DNA from 2 places in the Paenibacillus sp. 01T443 genome. Region 2 is predicted to be linked to the other one. Evidence: predicted binding sites of a transcription regulator. Region 2 holds the regulator's gene; the other holds the start of a gene.
What was found. The regulator Rex, encoded in region 2, represses fermentation and respiration genes when NADH is low (regulators of the CRP and FNR family bind a similar motif). The targets are predictions, from matches to a motif close to TTGTGAAATATTTCACAA.
Positions count from the first base shown of each region.

Region 1: the regulator Rex is predicted to act here: its motif matches at 3,681-3,698, upstream of AC1DLI_RS24340 (DUF1641 domain-containing protein).

Region 1 is NZ_JBFTPE010000014.1:118,145-123,832, reverse strand. It holds gene AC1DLI_RS24355 (GDYXXLXY domain-containing protein) at 114-2,351, shown strand; gene AC1DLI_RS24350 (hypothetical protein) at 2,426-2,887, opposite strand; gene AC1DLI_RS24345 (MGMT family protein) at 2,970-3,308, opposite strand; gene AC1DLI_RS24340 (DUF1641 domain-containing protein) at 3,787-4,227, shown strand; gene AC1DLI_RS24335 (NAD(P)/FAD-dependent oxidoreductase) at 4,264-5,445, shown strand; gene AC1DLI_RS24330 (GGDEF domain-containing protein) at 5,524-5,688, opposite strand, start outside.
Region 2 is NZ_JBFTPE010000001.1:226,830-232,517, reverse strand. It holds gene dinG (ATP-dependent DNA helicase DinG) at 1-1,130, shown strand, start outside; gene AC1DLI_RS01025 (redox-sensing transcriptional repressor Rex) at 1,127-1,783, shown strand; gene AC1DLI_RS01020 (amidohydrolase) at 1,764-3,065, shown strand; gene AC1DLI_RS01015 (cell wall elongation regulator TseB-like domain-containing protein) at 3,098-3,595, shown strand; gene AC1DLI_RS01010 (hypothetical protein) at 3,711-4,241, shown strand; gene AC1DLI_RS01005 (AAA family ATPase) at 4,243-5,688, shown strand, end outside.

The DNA.
Region 1 (5,688 bases), on a different contig from region 2:
GGCGCGGCAGATCGCTGCTTCCAAGAGCAGTACTACAAAAAGTGAGTACTAGTTCGCTTTTGATTGGGTCATTATAATACAAGACATACCAACCAGAAAGGCATGTGAGTCCAATGCTACGATTAAACGTTACACGTGTCGGCTTCCTCATGGGCGTGTCTCTGCTCCTTGCTTCCATCATCTACTTTTTCGCTGCCAATTGGGGCGGTCTCGCCCGTGCCGATAAGATTCTCGCCTCCGCAGGAATCATGGTCCTGTTCTATGGCGCATCCTTCATTTTTTCCAAAATGAAAATCATGCTCGGACATCACTCTTTTTTGTCCGCTATTTTTCTAGTCGGCGGCTGTATCTCGTTTGGCGTTGCCGTTGCCCTGCTTAACCAAATCTATAATTCTCATGCCGACAACTACGAGCTCTTTCTCGTCTGGTCGATTCCGGCTCTGCTGCTGGCTTTTATTACACGCTTTAATCCATTCTACGTATTGGCTTATACGCTGGTCCATTTGACGCTGTGGCAGTACTTTTTTCCGAGCTCCCTTTATATCGTCCGCAGTGACAACGAGATTGGGCTGATCGGCTGTATGTTTGCCCTCATCAATCTCATCTTGTTCGCAATAATAGAAGCCAAACGATTTTCTTCCGCACCTCTGAAATTCGTAAGCTTCATTGTCTTCCATATTTCACTGCTCTATTTAACGAACTCCACGCAATTCGAGCTGTTTGGTCCTTGGATGAATATCGTGAGCGTGGCTGCAATCGCAATTGGTTTCTATTACTTCATCAAGGTTCGTTTGGATAAGGTCATGCTTACGCTTAATGCGCTTGCCGCATCGGCTTTTGCAGTATTTAAATTTCTGGAGCTGCTGTCGGAGCATGCTTCAACTACCTTTTTTGTTCTCGGACTTCTCTTTGTAGCTGTGCTGCTGACCGGAAACTTCTTTTTCTTCCGTTTCCTGAATAAGCTGGATCCGCATGAAGCAAGCACGGTTAAGCAGGAAGAAATTCCGCAGGCCGAAGCCCATCATGGCACCCTTGTCGGTAAAATCGTCTCTGCTACCGTTACCGTTATCGGCGTATTAATTGGCAGCATTTCTTTAGTTGGCTTAGTTTTTCTCGCTTCTGATGGGGTAGAGCCGCAGCATGTGCTATTTGTTATTTCTTTGCTGTTTGTGCTTCCCATGCTTCTGCTGCCCCGCCTAAACACCGTTATCCGTTACACGGTGCTTACGATCGGATATGCCGCAGGGATAATTGCGATCGCATGGATCGACTTGGCAGGTTTAACCTTGCTTTTCTTAGCCGTAACGGTGGCCGGTTGGTTCAGGCTTCATGGACGGGCACAGCATTTCTTCATCTATTCTTTAATCAATGTGAATATGGCAATTCTGCTCTTCCAGCTGTTCGAATACCTCCAGCACGCCTATTCTTTTATCGTGCTTATCTTGACAGCACTAAATGCCGTCATCTACGCAAGCCACCATTTGCTCTCTGAGGGGGCTGCTCATAGACGGCATCTCCGTGAATGTGGATTGTTGTTCATGCTGCTGCTGCTCTTTTGGCTTACATTCATGGAGGATTTATTCCCTTATTCGTATGAGCTGTTTAATCTAATAAATTTCATCGTCGTGACCGTTCTAGCCTTTCTGTTTGTCCGCCGCGGCCAAGCACTCGAAGCGTCAGTCAGCTTAGTGTTTTGGTTTCTGTACCTGGCGTACAAATATTACGATTTGTTCTGGACGCTGTTTCACAAGTCGGTTACCCTTGCCTTGTTAGGCTTACTTGCCATTGCGGTTACGTATTTCTTCGCTTACCGGACACGCGCGAGTGTGCCCGAGGATGCCGACGCGTACAGGCATCTGCTGCGCAGAAGCCCGATTTTAATCGCCATTGTTGTTGCTCTGCAGCTTGGATACGTTGGATACCATGCGGCAACGAGCGAAGCGTTACTCTCCAGCGGCACTTCTGTTAAGCTGGCCATTAAGCCGCTGGACCCGAGATCACTGCTTCAAGGTGATTATGTACGGCTCAACTACAGCATTTCTACGCCGCCAGCAAGCATCACTGAGGAGTTGGAGGCGCAAGGAAGCGCAAGGCGAATCAAGGTTGTGCTTCTGCAAGGTGATAATGGCGTATACGAACTTGAACGTTTATACAAAGCCGGAGAATCGTTAACTGGCAAGGAGATCGTTATGAATGGCACCTCGAACGGCTGGGATAACATCTACTACGGAATTGAAACATATTTTGTCCCCGAAGGCACTGGCGTCGAGACCGAACGAAATGCTCATTTTGCGTATGTAAAGGTTGGCACAAACGGCGACGRGCTCCTTGAACGATTAAGCAAAGATTAAAGTAACCGGCCTTAATATTTTCAAAAAAATAGCAGGACGTATCCGGCCCCCATGCCGCATACGTCCTGCTATTTTTATAAATAGGTCAGCTTGCTCAGATCCGGAAACTCCTCCAAATAACCGTTTCGCTCCAGCTCCATCAATGCTTTGCGAATGCTTTGCTCGTCTTCCCCCGATTGGTCCGAGAGCGCCAGCAGCCCAGCCAGCGTAATATCCTTATGTTCCTTGCAATAGGTTAGCAAGCCTTTGGCTGCCCAGGATAAACGGTCATCCTGGAATTCCCCGATCATTTTGCGGAATACTTTATGTGGAATTAACTGCTCGTTTACTAATGCCTGCATGGCCTTTATCGCATGCTTTGTCGTCATACGGCCCTTCTTAGCAACCTCATCTATGGTGAGCGAAGCGGAATCGGCGGTGCTCGAGCTAAGTACGATATAAATCATTTGCGAATAGATATCCAAGCTCGGATTATAAAAAATTTCGGTAGAAACAGTGAAGTTTCGTACGTTACCAGGTGCAATGTCAGTGGTCATGGTCTTTCTCTCCCTTCCGATTGGTATATACCATAATAAAGGTTCGGATACGGGGTTTCAATTTAGGCTTTATTAGAAAATGTTAATCGTATCCGTCTTTGCCTTCGAATTCAATGACAGGATGATAACGGTATTTGTCTAATTCGACCCGGCCATCCTCGCTCGTTTTAACACCTTCTGCGTTTAAGTAAAGAATCTGCATATAGCGGGCTTCTTCATCCATGATTGCTATTTCGCCCTTTGCATTAACTACTCTGTGCCAGGGAAGATTATGAATACTGCTTAGCGAATGAAGAATTCGGACCACCTGCCTTGCGCCCCTGCGGCTCCCGGCATGCTCCGCGATTTGACCGTATGTCATAACCTTTCCTTCCGGAATGGCTTGTATGATGGCGACGACTCTCTGCGTAAACGGCTGCATGGCTCTCACTCTCCTTATGTTCATCATTTCCACATATTCATGAGGGTTCGATTGGCTCCTTCCATCATACCTTATTGAAGGGGCTTGAGCGCTGATCAGGAATTGGATGAAAGCTGGTCAATTGATCAGGCATCACCCAAATAGCCAAAAATTAGTGTGAAAATAGACAAAATGTTTGCATTCCTCTGTTCCCGATGACAAATTGCAATATTTTTTTGCCAAAAGTAATAAATTTCTTTTTAACTTTTTGTGAAAACGATGTAGAATAGAAACAAAGGGTTCAATCCGATTTCGTCATACTCGCTAACTCATCCTTCTCCAAGAAACATGGGTAAGGCTGTTACTAACGCACAGTCGTCTTTTTGAAGAACTATGTGAAAAGTGTAACAAACTTTATGGATGTTCACTCACTTCTAGCGAATGACACAATTGAGACCATAACTTACTTTCAAATTAGCGTAAAGGAGGACATTCTATAATGTCACAACCATCTGCTGGACAAGAGGTCGCAGCTAGCCTCGCTGAAGAAAAGCAAACGTTAGATGTACTTGATCAATTAATGAGGCCGGAGGTTCAACAGTCGCTGACTGTGCTCGTGGACAACCTTCCGAAATTGGCTGAAATGGTAACACTAATGACCAAAGCTTATGATTTCGCACAAAACATTGCTACAGACAAAGTATTGATCAACGATTTCGCTCAAGGTATCGGTGAATTCGTCAAACCGGTTCAAGAGAAAGCAAAAGGTATCGCAGCTGCAGCAATTGAGGCTGGCGAGCGCTCACAAGAAACGGCTAACACTTCTGTTGGCTTGTTCGCTATGTTGAAAATGTTGAAGGATCCGGAAGTTCAAAAAACGCTGCGCTTTGCACAAGCTTTCCTTAGCGTACTGTCTGAACGTAAAAACGAAAAAGCATAATACACTGATTACGCATAGAACGAACGGAGGATGAACATGTCGAAGCAAATTTTAATTCTTGGTGGAGGTTACGGCGGTCTTCTTACTGCTCTAACGGCCCGCAAGCACCTGACTGCAGCAGAAGCCAGCATCACAATCGTTAACCGTTTCCCTACTCACCAAATCATCACTGAGCTGCACAGACTTGCCGGAGACTCAATCGCTGAGCAAGCCGTTGCGCTGCCGCTGAGCAAGCTTCTTGGCGACAAGCAAGTGAATATCATCGTTGATTCGGTGAAAGAAATTAAACCAAACGAAAAACAAGTTGTTCTTGCGAGCGGCCAAGTACAGAAGTACGATACGCTTGTTGTTGCCCTGGGCAGCGAAACGAACTACTTCGGTATCCCTGGTCTGGAAGAGAACAGCCTTGTTCTTAAATCCGTTGCCGATGCTAACCGCATTCGCAAGCATGTTGAAGACCGTCTTGACGCTTACAAAAAATCAGGTAACAAAGCAGACGCAACGATCGTTGTTGGCGGCGGCGGCTTGACTGGCGTTGAGCTTGTCGGCGAATTCGCTGACAGACTTCCAGAGGTTTGCCGCAGCAAAGGCATCGACTTCAATGATATTTCGTTGTATTGCGTAGAAGCAGGCCCTGCCGTTCTGCCAATGCTCCCGAAAGTATTGATCGACCGTGCGGTTACAAGCCTTGAGAAACGCGGCGTAAACTTCATTACGAGCGTAGCAATCACTGAAGCAGCAAAAAGTTCCGTATCGCTTAAAGACGGACGCACTATCGAATCCAGCACAATCATTTGGACTGGTGGCGTAAAAGGCAATCCGGTTGTCGGCAGCAGCGGCCTTGCAGAGGACCGCGGCCGTTCAACGGTTACGCCTACTCTACAATCGACTTCGCATGCCGATGTATTCCTTGCCGGCGACTGTGCAGTCGTATTCCCAGAGGGTGGCGATCGCCCTTATCCTCCAACAGCTCAGCTTGCTTGGCAAATGGGCGAAACGGTAGGCTACAACCTAGCGGTTCAAATCAAAGGCGGCGTAATGGATAAATTCGTTCCTGTATTCTCCGGAACGCTTGGAAGCCTTGGCCGCAAAGACGGCGTAGGAACAATCGGCGGAAACGCAACGCAGCTGAAAGGCTTGCCTGCATCCCTGATGAAGGAAGCAAGTAACATTCGCTACCTGTCGCATATCCATGGTCTATTTTCTCTCGTGCACTAATAAACACAACAAAAAGAAGGAGGGCTTGATGCCCTCCTTCTTTTTTTGTCCATTTTTTGCAAACAGCCATTCATAAGATTAGCCCACTTGTGCCTTGGTAATCTGGTTTTTTCCCGAATCCTTAGAGGTATAGAGCGCCTTATCGGCCAGCTGGAACAGCTCTTCAAAGGTCAAGCCGTTCCTGTCCGCATACGCGATACCGCCGCTGGTCGTCACTGAAATCTGTTTTCCCTCGTTTAGCGA
Region 2 (5,688 bases):
AGCTGAACCGTGTGGTCCGCACCGTCGACAAGATGGTCACGGACATCAAGGATCGTGTTGACGATTCAGCCGTTCAAGCGCTGATTACGGATCTAAACGGTGCTGTCCGCGATTTAACCCGTCTAAAGGATGAGCTTCGGACATTTATCAAGTTAGAACTTACTGATTCTGTATTTTGGATCGAAGCAAGCAGCGTTTACCGCTTCCGCTCCGTGCAGCTTTATGGCGTGCCGGTTGATGTAAGCGCCCAGCTGCAAAAGTACTTTTTCGATGTGAAAGAAAGTATCGTACTGACTTCCGCTACTTTATCCGTTCAGAAATCCTTTCAGTATGCCGAAGAGCAGCTTGGCCTAACGGGGTATGAAGAACAAGGCAGGTTAAAAACGGTGCAGCTGCCTTCTCCGTTTAATTATAGGGAGCAAGCGCTGGTGGTCATTCCGCGTAACTTCCCTGTTTTGAAGGGAGTCTCCGTCGATGATACTTATTTGGAAATGTTGGTTGCATCGCTTGCTGATGCCGCAAAGGAAACGAAGGGCAGAATGCTTGTATTGTTTACTTCGTACCGCATGCTTAAACAAGTATACGAGCCATTAAAAGAAAAGCTTTCCGTCTCCGGCATTCAAGTGCTGGGGCAAGGAATCGACAGCGGCAATCGCACAAAACTTACAAGACGCTTCCGCCAAACGCCTGAATCCGTTCTGCTCGGTACAAGCAGCTTCTGGGAGGGCGTGGACATACCGGGTGAAGCATTGATCTGTCTGGCGATCGTGCGTTTGCCTTTCCAACCGCCCAGCCATCCGTTAGCGGAGGCAAAAGCGGAAATGCTGCAGCGGCAAAAGCAAAACCCGTTCATGAAGCTTTCGATCCCTCAAGCTGTTATTCGCTTTAAGCAGGGTTTTGGCCGTTTGGTGAGAACATCGCAGGATAAAGGAATCGTCATCATCTATGATACTAGGGTGATCGATACGTATTACGGGAAACATTTCTTGTATTCCTTGCCCGGTCCAAAAATCGAAACCATGCATACGGATCAAATGATTTTACGAATGCGGGAGTGGCTAAGCGAAGAGAAAACTGCCCAGCCCGTGGTTCATCATAACGAGGCAAGCGCAGAGGAGGAGAAGCGATGAAGCAAACGAAAATATCGGAGGCTGTCGTCAGAAGGCTTCCCGTTTATCTCCAAGTGTTGAATGAAATGGTGAATCGAGAAATCCAAACCGTTTCTTCACAGGATTTAGGCACAAAGCTTGATTTGAATCCTGCTCAAATTCGTAAGGATCTTGCATATTTCGGTGAGTTCGGCCGAAAGGGCGTCGGTTATGATGTTGTTTATTTGATTGAAAAAATCCGTCAGATTTTAAAGGTTGATCAGACGATCAAGGTCGCGCTTGTCGGCGCAGGTAATTTGGGGCATGCCTTGTGCAATTACAATAAGTATTCCAAGGATAACATGCAAATTACGGCGGTATTTGATGTTCATCCGAGCAAGATCGGAACGAGCATCAATAATCTGAAAGTACTGCCCATGAGTGAGCTTATCTCTACGGTTGCAGAACAAAAAATCAGAATCGGAATCATCACGGTACCCGCTTTTGAAGCGCAAAATGTGGCTAATCAATTCGTAGAAGCAGGCGTAGAGGGCATTTTGAATTTCGCGCCTGCCATTCTGCGGGTGCCAGATGAGGTGCGTATTCAAAATGCGGATTTTACAAGGGAATTGCTTAGTATAGCTTATTATTTAGTTAGAGAAGGAGAGACGCAGGATGAGTCAGATTTGGATTGAAAATGGATTGTTTATTACAATGGATGATGAAAACCCGACATTTAAAGGACATATGGTCGTAACCGACGACCGTATTACGTACATAGGTACACAAGCTCCTGAGCAGCTTTCTGAAGCTGTTCAAAAAGTGGATGGCAGTAAGCTTGCTTTTATGCCAGGACTCATCAATACGCATGGACACGCCGCTATGAGCCTGCTTCGCGGTTACTCGGATGACCAAAACCTGCAGGTGTGGCTGGAACAGAAGATGTGGCCTATGGAAGGCAAATATGTCGACCAAGATACCCGCGCTGGCAGCGCTTTAGCTATCGTGGAAATGCTTCGTTCAGGTACAACGGCATTTGTTGATATGTACGATCGCATGGATCAAGTTGCACAGATGGTTGAACAGAGCGGCATCCGCGGCGTTTTGACGAGAGGCGTAATCGGGCTTTGCCCTCCTGACGTACAGGAAGCTAAGCTTACTGAAGCCATTGCTTTCGCACGCGATTGGAATGGTAAAGCAGACGGTCGTATTACGACGATGATATCTCCTCATGCGCCGTATACCTGTCCTCCTGAATATATCGAACGCTTTGTACAGGCCGCGCATGATTATAATTTGCCTCTGCACACTCATATGTCTGAGACCATCACCGAGGTTGAACAAAATGTCAAAGACTACGGACTTCGCCCTGTCGAGCATTTGGATCGCCTAGGATTTTTCTCCCGTCCCGCGCTCGTTGCCCATGCAGTTCATTTGAATGACGCTGAAATTGAGCTGCTCGCTGCCAAAGGGGTTGCCGTATCGCATAATCCCGTTAGCAATCTTAAGCTTGCAAGCGGAATTGCTCGCGTTCCCGATCTGCTTCGCGCAGGTGTTACGGTATCTCTGGGTACAGACAGCGTAGCAAGCAATAATAACCTCGATCTATTCGAGGAAATTCGTTTCGCTGCTTTGCTTCATAAAGGGGTTTCAGGAGATCCGACGGCTATTCCTGCCTCGGAAGCGCTAAAGCTTGGAACGATTTATGGGGCTAAATCAATCTGGCAGGAGGATAAACTCGGCAGCCTAAAGGTCGGTAAAAAAGCTGATTTCATCGCAATTGATATCGAGCAGCCGCATTTCTATCCGAAGACAGATATTGTGTCACATTTGGTTTATTCAGGCTCTGGGCGAGACGTTCGGCATGTGTGGATCGACGGACGGCAAGTTTTGAAAAACGGCGAATGCACCTTGCTTGATGAGGAGAAAATTCGTTACGAGGCGCAGGCGAGCTTCGATCGCTTGCTTAACGCCTAATGCGCGCCACAGCAAGGAAACGTCCGCCGTTCATGACGGTTCAGCGGTGGTTATTCGTAATCATCGCTTGTCTCTTGCTGCTTCTAACAGTCGGTTTTATTTATTTCAATGAAATACAAAATCCGCAATGGGCGGCAATTAAAGATGCCAAGAAGCAAGCTATAGAAGCTGCCGAGCTTTCTAAAGTTGAAAAGGTCTATCACCATACTTGGAATAAAGAAACATGGATTATTGAAGGAATCAATAAAGCGGATGAGCATGTATTTGTATGGTTAGCGGAGGAGAAGCTGCCCGAGGTGATCAAAGCCTCAGAAGGAATTTCCGCGCAGGACCTTAAAGCTACGTTCAAGAGCAAGCAGCCAAAAGCAGATGTGAAAAGGATTCAGCCCGGCTTGCTTGATGGTCAGCGAGTGTGGGAAATCTATTACAGCGACGGTGAAAACCCGGCTCATTACCATTATGATTTCTATCGTTTTGATAATGGAAACTTCATTAATTCCTATAAACTTCCATCTCGGACGGAGCCTTAAGGCTCCGTTTCCTTTATTTGCGGGACGAATCCAGCAGAAATACATGATATACTCTCGTATAGAGGAATTGATATACGGAATAATCATATAAAAAGCTGCGGGAGGGATTTTGCATATGTTGAGACCGCGAGTGATACCAATAGTAATTACAGCAGCCATATCGGCTTCCGTTTTATTTGGCGGTTGGGCAATTTACAATCAAGTAGCAGTAGCAGCGCCGTTAGAGCAGGTCGCTAAAGAAATAGCCGGTGTCGTTTCTTCAGATAAGCCGGTTATGGATAATGAGCAGGTAACCATTCCAATTGAATTAAACGAGGATGCGAATCTTCGCGATGTATATGAGAGAATTCAGGCTAACGGCGAAGATATATTTGATGACCGTCAGCTTACGTTGAAGTTTAAAGGGAAACCAAATAAGCAGCTTGAGGATTTATGGTATGCTGCTATGTTCGATATTGCTGAAGCCATGGAGACCAAAACCTATTCCAACATTCCAGAAGCCATGAATAAGGCAGCTAAAGCGTACAAAGATATAACGATTTCAACGGAAATGGATGAAAAAAACGTATATATTACGATAAAAAATCCAGAAGCGGTGAAATACGTCGTAATGCCTCGCACCTCTAACGAATTGGAGGCTTGGTAATATGCGGAAATATGGAATTGAAATAGCGATTGGTTTGGTGCCAATAGTCATTGCGTTTTTGATCTTTATCGGACAAAATGTCGCTCCTATGCTGATGCTTGGCGTTATTGGTTTTGCAGTCGTCTATGCTGCACGCGGCAGAGGCAAACTAACGGCCATGACCGGACAGAAACAGCGTACCGACGTAAAGTCTACTCCCTTTACCTTTGAGCAAATCGGAGGTCAGGAGAGGGCAAAGCAGGAGCTGGTTGAAGCTCTTGATTTTCTTGTTCATCAGGAAAAAATAGCAAAGCTGGGCATTCGTCCGCTTAAAGGCATATTATTGGCGGGCCCTCCAGGAACCGGTAAGACTCTGCTTGCTAAAGCTGCCGCTCAATATACAGATTCGATCTATTTGGCTGCTTCTGGCAGTGAGTTCGTCGAGATGTATGTCGGCGTTGGCGCGGGACGCGTTCGGGATTTGTTCAAAGAAGCGCGTACTAAAGCAAATAAAGCCAAAAAAAGCAGCGCGGTCATTTTCATCGATGAGATCGAGGTCATCGGCGGCAAAAGAGACGGCGGACAGCAGCGGGAATATGATCAAACCTTGAATCAGCTGTTGACGGAAATGGATGGCATACATGCTAATGAATCCCCGCGGATTTTGCTGATTGCAGCAACTAATCGCAAGGAAATGCTGGACAGCGCGCTCTTGCGGCCGGGCCGCTTCGACCGCCATATCGGCGTCGAACTGCCGGATAAAAAGGGCAGGCTGCATATTTTGAACATACATGCTAACAATAAGCCCATTGAAGACGGCGTTGACTTGGATCGAATCGCGAGAGAATCCTTTGGTTTCTCGGGCGCACAGCTTGAGAGCGTCATGAATGAAGCAGCGATCTATGCGATGCGGGAGAGCCGTGAACAAATCGCAGAAAATCATCTATCCATGGCGATCGATAAAGTGATGATGGGCGAGAAGACGGATCGGGAAGCGACGAAGGAAGAACGTGAGCGCATCGCGCTTCATGAGCTTGGTCATGCGATAATGGCGGAGCTGGTACGCCCAGGCAGTGTTTCACAGGTAGCCTTATCGCCACGGGGACAAGCACTGGGTTATGTGCGTCATAATCCACAGCAGGATCAGTATTTATATACAAAAGATTTCCTAAATGGACAAATTATGATTGCGCTTGGCGGAGCTGCAGCGGAGGAAATGTTCTATGGTGACCGCAGCACCGGATCGAGAGGCGATTTCGAGCAAGCTATGAATATTGTTAAAACATTAGTGGAATCCGGTTTGACCGAGCTAGGCATTATCGATGGATCCATGATGACAAAAGATGTATGGGCTTCAACGAATCGCACGATTTTGGATGAGCTTATGCTGCAAACAAAAGGGATGTTAGAATCCAGAAGAGATGTATTTACGAAATCGCTGGAAACGCTGCTGCGTGAGGAAACACTT